Regions from separate parts of the Vibrio diazotrophicus genome, predicted to be linked through region 2. Evidence: predicted binding sites of a transcription regulator. Region 2 holds the regulator's gene; each other region holds the start of a gene.
What was found. The regulator PurR, encoded in region 2, represses purine synthesis genes. The targets are predictions, from matches to a motif close to TNANGNAAACGTTTNCNTNA.
Positions count from the first base shown of each region.

Region 1 (3,169 bases), 1.3 Mb from region 2:
AGCGGTAAACATCTCTTTTGCTTGTTCTTGTAGCTCAGGAGCATCAATAGCGGTTGAAAGGCTAAGGACACCATTCACGTGCACGTTTTCAGCTAATGGATAAACGGCAACTTCGCCATTTTTGCCACGAGCACCAACCAGAGAAACTTCACGGTCAAAAGGAACAAATTCTTCTGCAACAATCGCTTGGTTATTAGAAGAAGCAATACACTCTGCCATTTCTGGCCAAATTTTATCTGCATCTTCCTTGTTCTTCAGACGCCATTGACCTTTGCCGTCATAACCACCTAAAGCACTTTTTAGTACCATAGGAACGCCTACATGCGCGATCGCAGTATCGAAATCTTCACGGTTATTAATAACGGTGTACTTTGCATTACGTACGCCAGCGTTATCTAACAGTGCTTTTTCAAGTCGGCGGTCACCGCCAGCTTTAATGGAGTCAGTGCTTGGCAGGAATTTTCCGCTACGTTCACACACTTCAAGCACATCATGAGGAATATGCTCAAACTCAGCGGTAATGACATCAGCCTTTTCAATCGCTTGCTCTAAACCATGACCAATCACAGCTTGAGTTAAAGGATGAACGACATTCTTGCTGTTAACGTCAAACGCAGAAATTTCAATATTAAGTGGTGCGCCAGCCAATGACATCATACGTGCAAGCTGACCTGAACCTAATACCAATACGTGCATCAATTATTCCTCGGCTGGATTTGGATTTGCCAGTACAGATTCTGTTTGAGCCGTGCGGAAAGCTTCCACTTTTGCCATCACTTCTTCATCAAAAGTACCGATGATTTGAGCCGCTAGAAGCCCAGCATTAGCCGCGCCAGCTTCACCAATTGCAAGCGTACCTACCGCAATGCCTTTTGGCATTTGAACAATAGAGTATAGAGAGTCTAAGCCAGAAAGAGCGCGAGACTGAACCGGTACACCAAGAACCGGCAAGCTAGTGAATGCTGCTGTCATTCCCGGTAGGTGGGCAGCACCGCCAGCACCAGCGATAATCACTTTCAGGCCACGTTCTTTCGCGCTGCTTGCGTAGTCTGCTAGGAGTTGTGGAGTGCGATGAGCTGAAACTACTTTCGTTTCATAAGGAACACCGAATTGCTCTAGCATCTCTGCTGCAAGTTTCATGGTTGGCCAATCCGATTTGGAACCCATGATAATACCGACTTTCATCTCAAACTCCTTCAAGCATATTTATTTTGGTGAGCGAACGCCGCGCATTATACGAGGATTTTTACTTCAAGCAAACGATTGCGTTGTTGTAATCAACAAATGTTGGCGCATAAATTACCCTTCGATGTTGATGGAAGGGTGGTTTGAACTTCCGTTCGTTAAGGTATAGGCGAAGTCACCGATAATTTGTACACTGGGCGCAAATAGAAATAAGTCAGCTCAATTAGGTAGTTTTCGTGAATAATTTTGAACAAGCTTTACATGCATTGCAGTCTGGTGAAGTGATTGCTTACCCGACAGAAGGTGTTTTTGGTGTGGGTTGCGATCCAGACAGCCCTGAAGCCATCGAGAAGTTACTGCAACTAAAGCAAAGATCTGTAGAGAAAGGCTTGATTTTAATTGCAGCCTCATACGAACAACTGCTTCCTTATATAGATGAAAGCCAGTTAACCGCAGAACAATTACAACAAATCAAATCAACCTGGCCCGGTCCTGTCACTTGGGTTGTACCTGCGAGCAGTAAAGTATCCAAATGGGTAAGTGGTCAGTTTGATACCATCGCAGTGCGTGTGACCGATCATCCTCTGGTTCAACAACTGTGTAACGCTTACGGTAAACCGCTAACCTCAACCAGTGCAAACTTAACTGGTCAACCTTCGTGTATGACAACGGAAGAGGTTGAAGAGCAGCTTGGCGACAAACTGGTTGCGATTCTGCGTGGCGCAACTGGCGGGCGTAACAAACCAAGTGAAATTCGCGATGCGAAAACCCTACAAGTATTAAGACAGGGCTAACTCACTCTGCGATGGGAATTCGTAAGGAACAAAAGATGTCGACAATTAATAAAGAAGCAGTAAAGCAGTTTTTGCTGTCACTACAAGATCAAATCTGCCAGCAATTAGAGCATGTTGACGGTGGTGCCAAGTTTGTTGAAGATGCGTGGCATCGAGAGCCGGGCGAAAAGTTGGGCGGCGGTGGCCGCTCTCGTGTGATGCGTGATGGTTTGGTGTTTGAACAAGGTGGCGTGAACTTCTCACATGTTACTGGAAAGCAAATGCCAGCCTCAGCAACGGCGCATCGCCCTGAATTGGCGGGACGTAAGTTTGAAGCCATGGGTGTCTCTTTAGTTATGCACCCTAAAAACCCTTATGTTCCAACATCTCACGCCAACGTGCGCTTCTTTATTGCAGAGAAAGAAGGTGAAGAGCCAATTTGGTGGTTTGGTGGTGGTTTCGACTTAACACCTTTCTATCCTTTTGCTGAAGATTGCCAGCAGTGGCATTCAACCGCGAAAGCGTTATGTGAACCGTTTGGTGATGATGTTTATCAGCAGCATAAAGAATGGTGTGACCACTATTTCTATCTTCCTCACCGAGAAGAAACTCGCGGTGTCGGTGGCCTTTTCTTCGATGATCTGAATCATTGGGAGTTCGATAAGTGCTTTGACTATATCAAAGCGGTCGGTGAAGGTTACTGCCAAGCTTATGTGCCGATTGTTGAACGTCGTAAAGCAACCGAGTATGGCGAGAGAGAACGTCAATTCCAGTTGTATCGTCGTGGTCGCTACGTGGAATTTAACTTAGTCTTCGACCGAGGAACGCTTTTTGGCCTGCAGACTGGTGGTCGTACTGAATCAATACTGATGTCTATGCCGCCACTCGCTCGCTGGGAATATAACTACCAGCCGGAAGCTGGCAGCAGCGAAGCTAAACTGAATGAGTTTTTAGTGCCGCGCGAGTGGTGACAGAAATTGCACTGAGTGATAGGGTCGTTAAGTACTGTTAACTGTCCCCTTCCTACTTGAAGCTGCAACTCCAAGTAGGAAGGGTGTAACAGACTCAGCGACCTTTTTTATTGGTAGAGGCAGGGATATGGCTTTTGTAAAAGATCACTATGCGGTGTTTGGTAATCCTATCGGACACAGCAAATCACCGTTCATTCACACATTGTTTGCGCGTCAAACCAATCAAAGCATGGAATATAC
Region 1 is NZ_CP151842.1:44,563-47,731, forward strand. It holds gene AAGA51_RS00200 (5-(carboxyamino)imidazole ribonucleotide synthase) at 1-696, opposite strand, end outside; gene purE (5-(carboxyamino)imidazole ribonucleotide mutase) at 700-1,185, opposite strand; gene AAGA51_RS00210 (L-threonylcarbamoyladenylate synthase) at 1,422-1,979, shown strand; gene hemF (oxygen-dependent coproporphyrinogen oxidase) at 2,015-2,929, shown strand; gene aroE (shikimate dehydrogenase) at 3,057-3,169, shown strand, end outside.
Region 1: a site for PurR is predicted at 1,252-1,271, ahead of purE (5-(carboxyamino)imidazole ribonucleotide mutase). Genes of this name have one in related genera too.

Region 2 (3,169 bases):
AGTTTTTAACTTAAAGCTTCTGCATTAACTCGTCACGACGAGATTGAGGAATCACCGACCAGTGTTTACCTTCAATTGCACCTTCTAATGCCCAAAGTAACTCTAAACCAACAGTTGTGTTGTGAGTCTCTTGTACCGCTCTGAACGCGGCGAGTGCACCTTTTTGTTGAAGCATATCAACAGAATCGATGCCTGCTTTTTTCAGCATACGCTCTGTAGCCAGACGCATGTTAGGCAGATCTTTAAGGCGATCGGGTTTCGCTTTCGCTTGAGTTTCACGTTCTTGCTTTGCTGCTTCTAAAGCCTGTTTCGCCTCTTCAATAATCTGCTCTGGGGTTTCCCAAGCATTTTCAGGTAAAGCGAAATATTTTGTAACAACAGGGAAACCACGTTTCTTATAAACGTAAGGTTCATATCCTTGTTGCTGGAAATTTTTTGAGGAGTGATCATCTGCGCGAATGTGCAGTCGGTCGTTAACCACTAGAGCGAACATCGCGTCGTCGATGAAAATGCCGAACCCTCCGAACATAGAACGTGATTTCACACATCCTAGCTGCTCAAAAAGCCGCATTGAGTCTTTTAGTACTGGTTTATCCATGCTGTTAGTCTCGGTGTATTAACTAATACGCCACCAAATTCAGGTCCGAGAGAATAGCAAAAAAATACATGAAGTATGTCAATCAATAGTCAACTCATGTATAGATTTTTGCCATCGGCAACCCCGCTACCTACCAGTGATGAATGAACATCGTTTGGTTTAGGCCGGAGGCTTTGCGTCCCATCCTTTCAAATGGTTTGCCCTGTGCGTGACACTAGACTGAAAATAATAATCAAAAACTTGAATTAGCATCACATTTATGTGCGCTAAATGTGATTTTAGTTCAGAAAGTGAACTTTATGTTTACTGTTTTTATTACAATCGAAAAATTTTGCGAGAGACTTCTCGCAAGCCCTAGGAAGTTCTAGGGCTCTATTAAGTGTAACTTATTCTTTTGTGAGATCTTTTACTGTATCGCGTTCTACGATTTCTGGATGCATTTCAAAGATACGGCGTTCGTGTTCTTTGTCTTTAATGCGTTCTAGCAGGATTTCGAAAGCGTTTTTACCCACACGACGTTTCGGTTGGTGGATAGTTGTCAGTGGTGGTGAGAAGTACTCAGCCAATTCAATGTTGTCGTAACCAATGACAGAAATATCGTCAGGTACACGAACACCTTTCTGTTGCAGACGCGACATTAGACCCAGCGCCATGGTGTCGTTAAAACAGAACACTGCGGTTGGCATTTTATCCATTGCGATGATCTTATCGGCTGCTAAAACGGCAGTGTCGCACTCAAAGTTGCCTTCTAGAATCCAGTTATCATTTACTTCTAGATTGGCTTCGCCCATCGCGCGACGGAAACCAGCGATTCGTTCCTGGCAAGCCAGTTTGTTTAAATGGCCGCTGAGGCAAGCGATGTCTTTGTGTCCTCTGTCGATAAGGTACTTAGTTGCTAAGTAGCCACCTAGTTCAGAGTTGTCGATAATCTTGTCGGCTTTAGACGCTTCTGGACCCCAGTCCATAATAACTTTTGGAATGTCAGCATGTGCATTAAGCATTTCTGATAGTTCAGGAGTGAAGTCAGAACACATCACCAGAATACCATCGACACGTTTTTCAGCCAGCATTCGAATGTAGTCTCTTTGCTTCTCGTAAATACCACCCGTGTTACACAGAATTAGCGTATAACCTTGTCGGTAACAGTAGCTTTCTACGCCGTCGATAACTTCAGAGAAGAATAGGTTGGTGGATTGAGTAACCAACATACCGATAGTACGTGTTGTATTGCATTTCAAGCTACGTGCTACCGCACTTGGTGCGTAGTTTAGCTCTTTTACTGCTTCAAGAACTTTCTCTTGAGTTGCTTCTGCTACAAAGCGAGTTTTATTAATAACGTGTGATACGGTTGTGGTTGATACGCCTGCTAAGCGAGCAACGTCTTTAATCGTAGCCATAGATTTGTCCTGTTTTGACTGCTGATTTTAGCTAAATTTTATTAGGTCAAACAAACCCGATTACTGGCCGGATTCAGCAGCGGCGAAGTTGAAAAGCTTCTAGCCTAAAGTCACTAAAACACAAAAACCGCTTTGAAACAGCGGTTTGCGTTTTAAATAATGATTAATCATATTTTTGCTGTTGAGTTTAAACCGCAAACGGTTAGCTCGCAACGACAAATCATAAGCGCAAACTCAACGGTAGTCACAATTCATTGCCTAAAATGAGCTGTCGGCGAGAATCAGTCGCCAGTAAGGTAATGTAAATCAAGTTGTAGAAAAGCAACTAATAATACGGAGATTGAAGAATAAAACCCTAATTTGTCCACACTTGAGCAATGAAGAGAAAATTCTGGCACCCAGCTCAGTAAATGATTACGGATATAGTCTGCTTGAAACTGAAGTGCTTTCTCCATATGCGGCTCTTTTTCCAGTTCATTCGAACGGATAATTAGGTGGCCAAGAAAATCCAACTCGATAGAAAGATGATCATAAGACTCATCTGCCTGTTTCTGTACATGAACGCCATTTTGTTCCATCAGATCCGCAATCGCTTGTGCTGGGGATATATCAACAAGCTTAGATTTATCAAAATAGAGTGAAGCATAGGGTAGTGCAGAATTTTCATCACATTTTGAAAATAGATGATCAAAGCTGTTGGCTATTTGAATTTGAGCATCCTGTTGCTTGAGGAGCCGGTCGAGGACAGAAATGAACGTTTGGCTAGGTTCTGCTAAATGCGCATTCTCACCAAGACCTGCTAAGAAGCTATGAATCTCTGGGGAATCATAACGTGCTAACTCTTGTGTAGTGAGCTCATGAGTATACAGACCTGAAAGCCACCAATAAATTTCAGCACGTTTGTCATTGAATGCTTTAATTTCTTTCATCGCTTAGTTCCGGTTCAGCCTTTTTCTAAGTCTAAGCAATAATTGCGCTTTATATGAAATTTACTGATTAATTTGTTTGGAAATTGTGCTGTAAAGATAAGAAAAAACCCGCACTAGGCGGGTCTTAACAGAGTGTGAATATTACTACTGGTTTTGTGTTACGGTTTCTTCATAACCAGCGACATAGTCACGCAGACCCTGCCAAAGTTGACCTAAACTCTCGTGCCAGAATCGTTCTGTTTGTT
Region 2 is NZ_CP151842.1:2,028,819-2,031,987, reverse strand. It holds gene AAGA51_RS09260 (TfoX/Sxy family DNA transformation protein) at 11-598, opposite strand; cyclic di-GMP riboswitch class I at 712-810, opposite strand; gene purR (HTH-type transcriptional repressor PurR) at 985-1,995, opposite strand; gene torD (molecular chaperone TorD) at 2,277-2,924, opposite strand; gene elyC (envelope biogenesis factor ElyC) at 3,069-3,169, opposite strand, start outside.

Region 3 (3,169 bases), 1.5 Mb from region 2:
TCTCTACTTGATAAGGCAGCAGTGCAAGAACTGCTTCCATCCGGTTTATACGATCATCAAATAACTCTGGCGCAAGCGCTGCATACCATTCATCGCCCGCCATCGGATATCGATTTAAGTCTTTTTGATGATGGTCGCCATCCAGCGCAGATTCGTTTAATTATGGAAGAACTACTGGCACAGAACCTTTCAATGTTGGCAGTTCGCAGTAAAGGACAGCAAGATGTTGCCCTTCCTCTTAAAGCCTCTGACACGCTGAAAAATCAATTGCTGGAACAATTACCTTTTTCACCAACCAATGCCCAGACTCGCGTGGTTAACGAGATAGAAGCAGACCTTGCGAAACCTCACCCAATGATGCGTTTAGTCCAAGGGGATGTAGGTTCAGGTAAAACACTGGTTGCGGCACTGGCAGCAGCAAGAGCGATTGAAAACGGCTACCAAGTCGCTTTGATGGCACCAACAGAGTTGCTCGCAGAGCAGCACGCCATTAATTTCAGCCAGTGGTTTGAAGCTATGGGTATCAAGGTTGGCTGGTTAGCAGGCAAACTCAAAGGCAAAGCCAAAGAAGCCGAGCTCGCGCGTATTGCCAGTGGCGAAGTAAAAATGGTAGTGGGTACTCACGCACTGTTTCAAGAGCACGTGGTATTCGATCATTTAGCCTTGGTGATTATCGATGAGCAGCACCGTTTTGGTGTCCACCAGCGTTTGGAACTACGCGAAAAAGGCGCTAAACAAGGCGCGTATCCGCATCAATTGATCATGACAGCAACCCCTATTCCTCGAACGCTGGCGATGACAGCGTATGCGGATTTGGAAACCTCAATTATCGATGAACTTCCTCCGGGCAGAACACCGATTCAAACCGTCGCAATTCCGGATACCAAACGCGGTGATATCGTTGAACGAGTACGTAATGCTTGTCTGAATGAAGGTAAGCAAGCTTATTGGGTATGTACTCTGATTGATGAATCAGAAGTCTTGGAGGCGCAAGCCGCAGCAGACACTGCGGAAGAGCTGCAACGCAAACTGCCTAATGTCAAAATCGGTTTAGTTCACGGCAGAATGAGACCTGCCGAGAAGCAACAGGTCATGCAGGCATTCAAAAATAATGAGCTGCATCTTCTGGTCGCCACCACTGTGATTGAAGTGGGTGTTGATGTTCCCAACTCAAGCTTGATGATCATCGAAAACCCAGAGAGACTTGGTTTAGCCCAGCTCCACCAGCTGCGTGGTCGTGTTGGCCGAGGCTCTGTTGCCAGTCATTGTGTACTTCTGTACCACGCGCCACTTTCAAAAACAGCGCAAAAACGCCTAGGTGTACTGCGCGAAAGTAACGATGGATTTGTTATCGCGCAACGAGATTTGGAAATTCGTGGTCCCGGTGAACTACTCGGTACCAAGCAAACCGGTTTGGCTGACTTCAAAATTGCAGATTTAGTGCGAGATCAACGCTTAATTCCAGAAGTTCAGCGCATAGCTCGTCATATTCACGATAACTACCCAACAAACGCAACCGCAATTATTGATCGTTGGCTTGGCGAACGAGACGTTTACGCGAAAGCTTAACCCTTGAATTTATTCATCATATTTTCCTTTGCGCCAACTTAAAGCAAACGTTTGCTTTTTACAGTTATTACTCTATAATCGCCGCAAAATTTAGCCTTATATTTTTTAAGACTAATTTCCAGAGCGGAATCTGATTAACAGCAATCACAGACAACCATTCTGCTCCACAAGCAATGCCCATTCAGCGCATTTTTGTGTACGACTCAATTAGGAAAATAAAAATGACAACCGAAAACGCGGCTCGTAAGTCCGATCTTGTCTATCAACTCAATGACAGACCACCTTTGCCACACACTTTATTCGCTGCTCTTCAGCACCTGCTAGCTATGTTTGTAGCTGTTATCACGCCATCCCTTATTATTTGCCAAAGTTTAGGCGTACCAGCAGCAGAAACAAACACCATCATCAGCATGTCACTGTTTGCCTCAGGTGTGTCTTCTTTCATTCAAATTCGAACCATTGGTCCTATCGGCTCTGGCTTGCTGTCGATTCAAGGCACCAGCTTTAACTTCTTAGGTCCAATCATTGGTGCTGGCTTAGCGCTTAAAGCTGGCGGCGCAGATATTCAAACTATGATGGCCGCTATTTTCGGTACTATCCTTGTTGCTTCCTCTGCTGAAATTCTGCTTTCTCGTGTATTGGAATTCGCTCAGCGCGTTATCACTCCGCTGGTATCAGGCATTGTGGTGACATTGATCGGTTTGACTCTGATTCAAGTAGGCTTAGTCTCTATGGGTGGTGGTTACGCAGCGATGGGTGACGGCACTTTTGGCAGCCTAGATAAACTTGCCCTTGCGGGAACCGTTCTTGCCATCATCGTTCTGCTTAACCGCGCTCGCAACCCATACATTCGCGTAGCGTCTATTGTGATTGCGATGGTTGTTGGCCTCGCCTTGGCTTATTTCATGGGTATGGTTGATACCAGCAAAATGAGTGACACAGCGCTTATCGCTCTGCCTGTACCAATGCAATATGGCTTAAGTTTCGACTGGTCGCTGTTTATTCCATTGGTGCTGATTTTCCTAATCACGGCATTGGAAGCGATCGGAGATATTACTGCTACATCTGAAGTTTCTGGTGAACCAGTGAAAGGTCCGGTTTACATGAAGCGTATCAAAGGTGGTGTATTGGCAGATGGTCTCAACTCTGCACTTGCTGCGGTATTCAACAGCTTTCCGAACTCAACCTTTAGTCAGAACAATGGTGTGATTCTACTGACTGGCGTTGCTAGCCGTTATGTCGGTTACTTTATCGCTGGTATGTTAGTGCTGCTAGGTTTGTTCCCAGGAGTGGCTAGCTTTGTACAGCTGATTCCAGAACCGGTATTAGGCGGAGCGACCATCGTAATGTTCGGGACTATCGCCGCAGCGGGTATTCGCATCATCGCTCGTGTGGATTTAGATCGCCGAGCCATTCTGATCATGGCTCTGTCATTTTCTATGGGTCTTGGCATTGCTCAGAAACCAGAAATTCTGCAGTTCATGCCTGACTTTGTGAAAAGCATTTTCTCAACAGGTGTCGCCGCTGGCGGTATCACAGCAATTTTGTTGAACCTTCTGCTACCAGAAACGAAACCAGCAAGAAAAGAACAGCCAGAACA
Region 3 is NZ_CP151842.1:181,409-184,577, reverse strand. It holds gene recG (ATP-dependent DNA helicase RecG) at 1-1,569, shown strand, start outside; gene AAGA51_RS00830 (uracil-xanthine permease family protein) at 1,791-3,169, shown strand, end outside.
Region 3: a site for PurR is predicted at 1,609-1,628, ahead of AAGA51_RS00830 (uracil-xanthine permease family protein). Genes of this name have one in related genera too.

Region 4 (3,169 bases), 730 kb from region 2:
CTTGGCGTTGAACCTCAAACTGATAGTTCTCAGCAGTAGTCCTGATTAGGCGTTGCCGTTCTGGCTGGTGTAAATACTGCTCCATTTTTTTTAGCAGTTCGATGTTCTCAGGTTTCGCAGTCACTAGAGAAACTGGCTTTAACGGAAATTGATAGTTGAGCAGTTGGGCATTCATACCCGCTAATGCCATAACTTTCAATTGAACCGCAGAATCGACAACACCTTCCACTTTACCACTGAAGAGTAAATCTTTGGCTTCAGCGATCGTGTTGAACTCAACAACCTGAAGATTTGGGTTTTGCGTTCGCATTAACTCGGCAAACACTGTTCCACTGGGCACAGCGAGCGTTGAAATATCCTTAATATTGGTTTTTGTTGAACTAAAAAGATAAGTGTATTCAAGGTTGGTTGGTGCTGAAAATATCAGGTTCTTTGCTCGCTCATCGGTATAGGTAACGCTGGAAGCAAAATCAACCTCACCAGAAATAACGGCATCTAATCTTGGTGCATATTCAGCAAAACGGACCAGCTCGAAATTTACAGACAGTTCCTGAGCAACTCTTTCTAAAAGAGTTTCAGCAATAATATCTTCAGTACTGATAGCGATACTATAAGTGGATTTGTCAGCCGCAACAGCATTGCCTGTTAGCTTGGCCAACAAACATAAAAATAAGATGAGATGATAAAAACGCTGGACAACTTTCATTCGCTGCTTCGACTCAATGATTACAACAGCAAGTTTAATGAAACAAGGCAGGCCAGCCTATAGAGGCTCTCGTAGGAAAATTCTTTAAATCTTGATGACTCAGGGAAATATAACTGTACAGCATATAAAACCGCTGAATAGTCGCAACTCCAACTTCTTGATAAAAATAGCGATCCAGCGATTAATCCTGTACAGAATTCGTAAGACTAACCGCTGTCACTAACTTCCGCAGAATTTGAATGTACGATTGACCAGTCGCCAAACTCTACTCACTTAAACCACATTTACTTATCAATAAGTTACAAAATCAATCATAACTTTTTGCTCAAATTTCCCACAAAAACACAAATTTCTTCTTGATCAGTATTTGGTTTAATACTACTGTATACACATACAGCATGTATAAAAGGACAGTGTTATGCTAAATAGTGAATTGCTAGTTAACAAATCATTCGGTGTTGAATCAAACGTAACTCGCTTTGGAAATCCAACGAGTAAACATCATTCATTTTCAGCTACGCAAGCTGCAGATATGTTTGTTCGCCTTTCAAGTCTATCCGAGCACAAACAATGGATCCTGTTTACTGGTGAATGTCCGCGTCCTCAGTATCACGAGCTAGCAGCTCACCAAATACATTGCAGTAGAATCATTCATATGAAGCCATCGCAATCGCAATCAGAAATCACCATTGTGATGAAAGCTATCCAATCGGGTAACGCGAGTGCCGTGGTTGCCTCTGGTAACATCGATATCGTTAGCCAGAAACTACTCAAACAAATGGCAACAGAATACCGTTGTGAAGTGTTTTTCCTAGAACCTGCAGCACCACAATTTCACTAATCTCTATCACTGCCTTTTGCCCTCTCGATGAGAGGGCTTTTTCTGCTTTTTCACTGAATGTTTTACATCCCCACTCTCTAGCATTTCATTTTGCGCATGTTTGTATGACTCTATTTTTACACCATATCTACGAACAAAAAGATATTTAAGCAAACGTTTGCTTTTTATATGGCGACATAAAATAGTTCTGGTATGATGCGCGCAGTAATTGATATCTCACCGTGCTTAGATATCTTCTTTCTATACCCGAATCTCTTAGCTCTGCCATTGCGCCAGTCTATAAGTAGGATGGGTATATGACGTTTGAAATAAGATAGGAATGTCTCCATGAGCCTTGCTGACCAAGTTCTTGCCGTCAATGACGATCTCCCAATTCGTACCCATCAGCCTGTTCATAGCGGTAAAGTTCGCTCTGTGTACTGGCTAACTGAAGAAGACAGCCGTCGCCTTATCAAAGAGAAAGGCTATGATGTCGCTGAAGATGCACCACTTGCCATCATGGTGATCAGCGACCGTATCTCGGCGTTCGATTGTATCTGGCATGCTGAAGGCGGTATTGCAGGCGTTCCGGGTAAAGGCGCGGCACTGAATGCGATCTCTAACCACTGGTTCAAACTTTTCAAAGACAACGGTCTAGCAGATAGCCATATTCTGGATATCCCACACCCATTTGTTTGGATTGTTCAAAAAGCTAAGCCAATTAAGATTGAAGCCATTTGTCGTCAATACATCACAGGTTCCATGTGGCGTGCGTACGCAAAAGGCGAACGTGAGTTCTGCGGTATTGAGCTTCCTGAAGGTTTAGAAAAAGACAAAGCACTTCCTGAACTGCTAATGACACCTTCAACCAAAGGCATCCTTAAAGGCATTCCGGGAGTTCCTGAAGCCGACGACGTGAACATCACTCGTAAAAATATCGAAGACAACTTCGCGGCGTTCAATTTCAGCAAAGCGGAAGACATTGCACTGTACGAAAAACTTCTTAAAGAAGGCTTCGGGGTGATTAGCCAAGCACTCAAAGAAATCGGCCAGATTTTCGTAGACACCAAATTTGAATTTGGTTATGTCACTGATGCTAACGGCGCAGAAAAACTGATCTACATGGATGAAGTGGGTACACCAGACTCATCACGCATCTGGGATGAAGCGCAGTACTTGCAAGGCAACATCGTTGAAAACTCGAAAGAAGGCTTCCGCCAGTTCCTGCTAAACTACTTCCCTGACCCAGATATCCTTCTCAACAAAGATCGTATGCCCGAGCGTGAAGCACTGGCACGTGACAATGCTTTACCACTAGAAGCGCTAATGGATATTTCACGCACTTACTTGGGTATTGCTGAGAAAGTTGTCGGCCACAAAATTGAGCTAAGTGACAATCCAAAGCAAGAGATCATCAAGATTCTTGACGAGCAATATGGTCTGATTGATTAATCCTCTGATCAGCAAAAAGGGCGCTTAACTACCAGTTTCCAAAAGAAACTAATTAGTTAAGCGCCCTTTTTATTTCTGAATAATTTATCACAGAGTGATAATAAACTCGTCTTGCTTGCCCGCTTTAATATGAGCTTCACAATGAGATTGGATAGACTCAATCTGTTGTTCATCTAATGCATATGGCATAA
Region 4 is NZ_CP151842.1:1,295,726-1,298,894, reverse strand. It holds gene AAGA51_RS05880 (GGDEF domain-containing protein) at 1-706, opposite strand, end outside; gene AAGA51_RS05875 (50S ribosomal protein L7ae) at 1,239-1,547, shown strand; gene AAGA51_RS05870 (phosphoribosylaminoimidazolesuccinocarboxamide synthase) at 1,875-2,978, shown strand; gene AAGA51_RS05865 (hypothetical protein) at 3,066-3,169, opposite strand, start outside.
Region 4: a site for PurR is predicted at 1,693-1,712, ahead of AAGA51_RS05870 (phosphoribosylaminoimidazolesuccinocarboxamide synthase). Genes of this name have one in related genera too.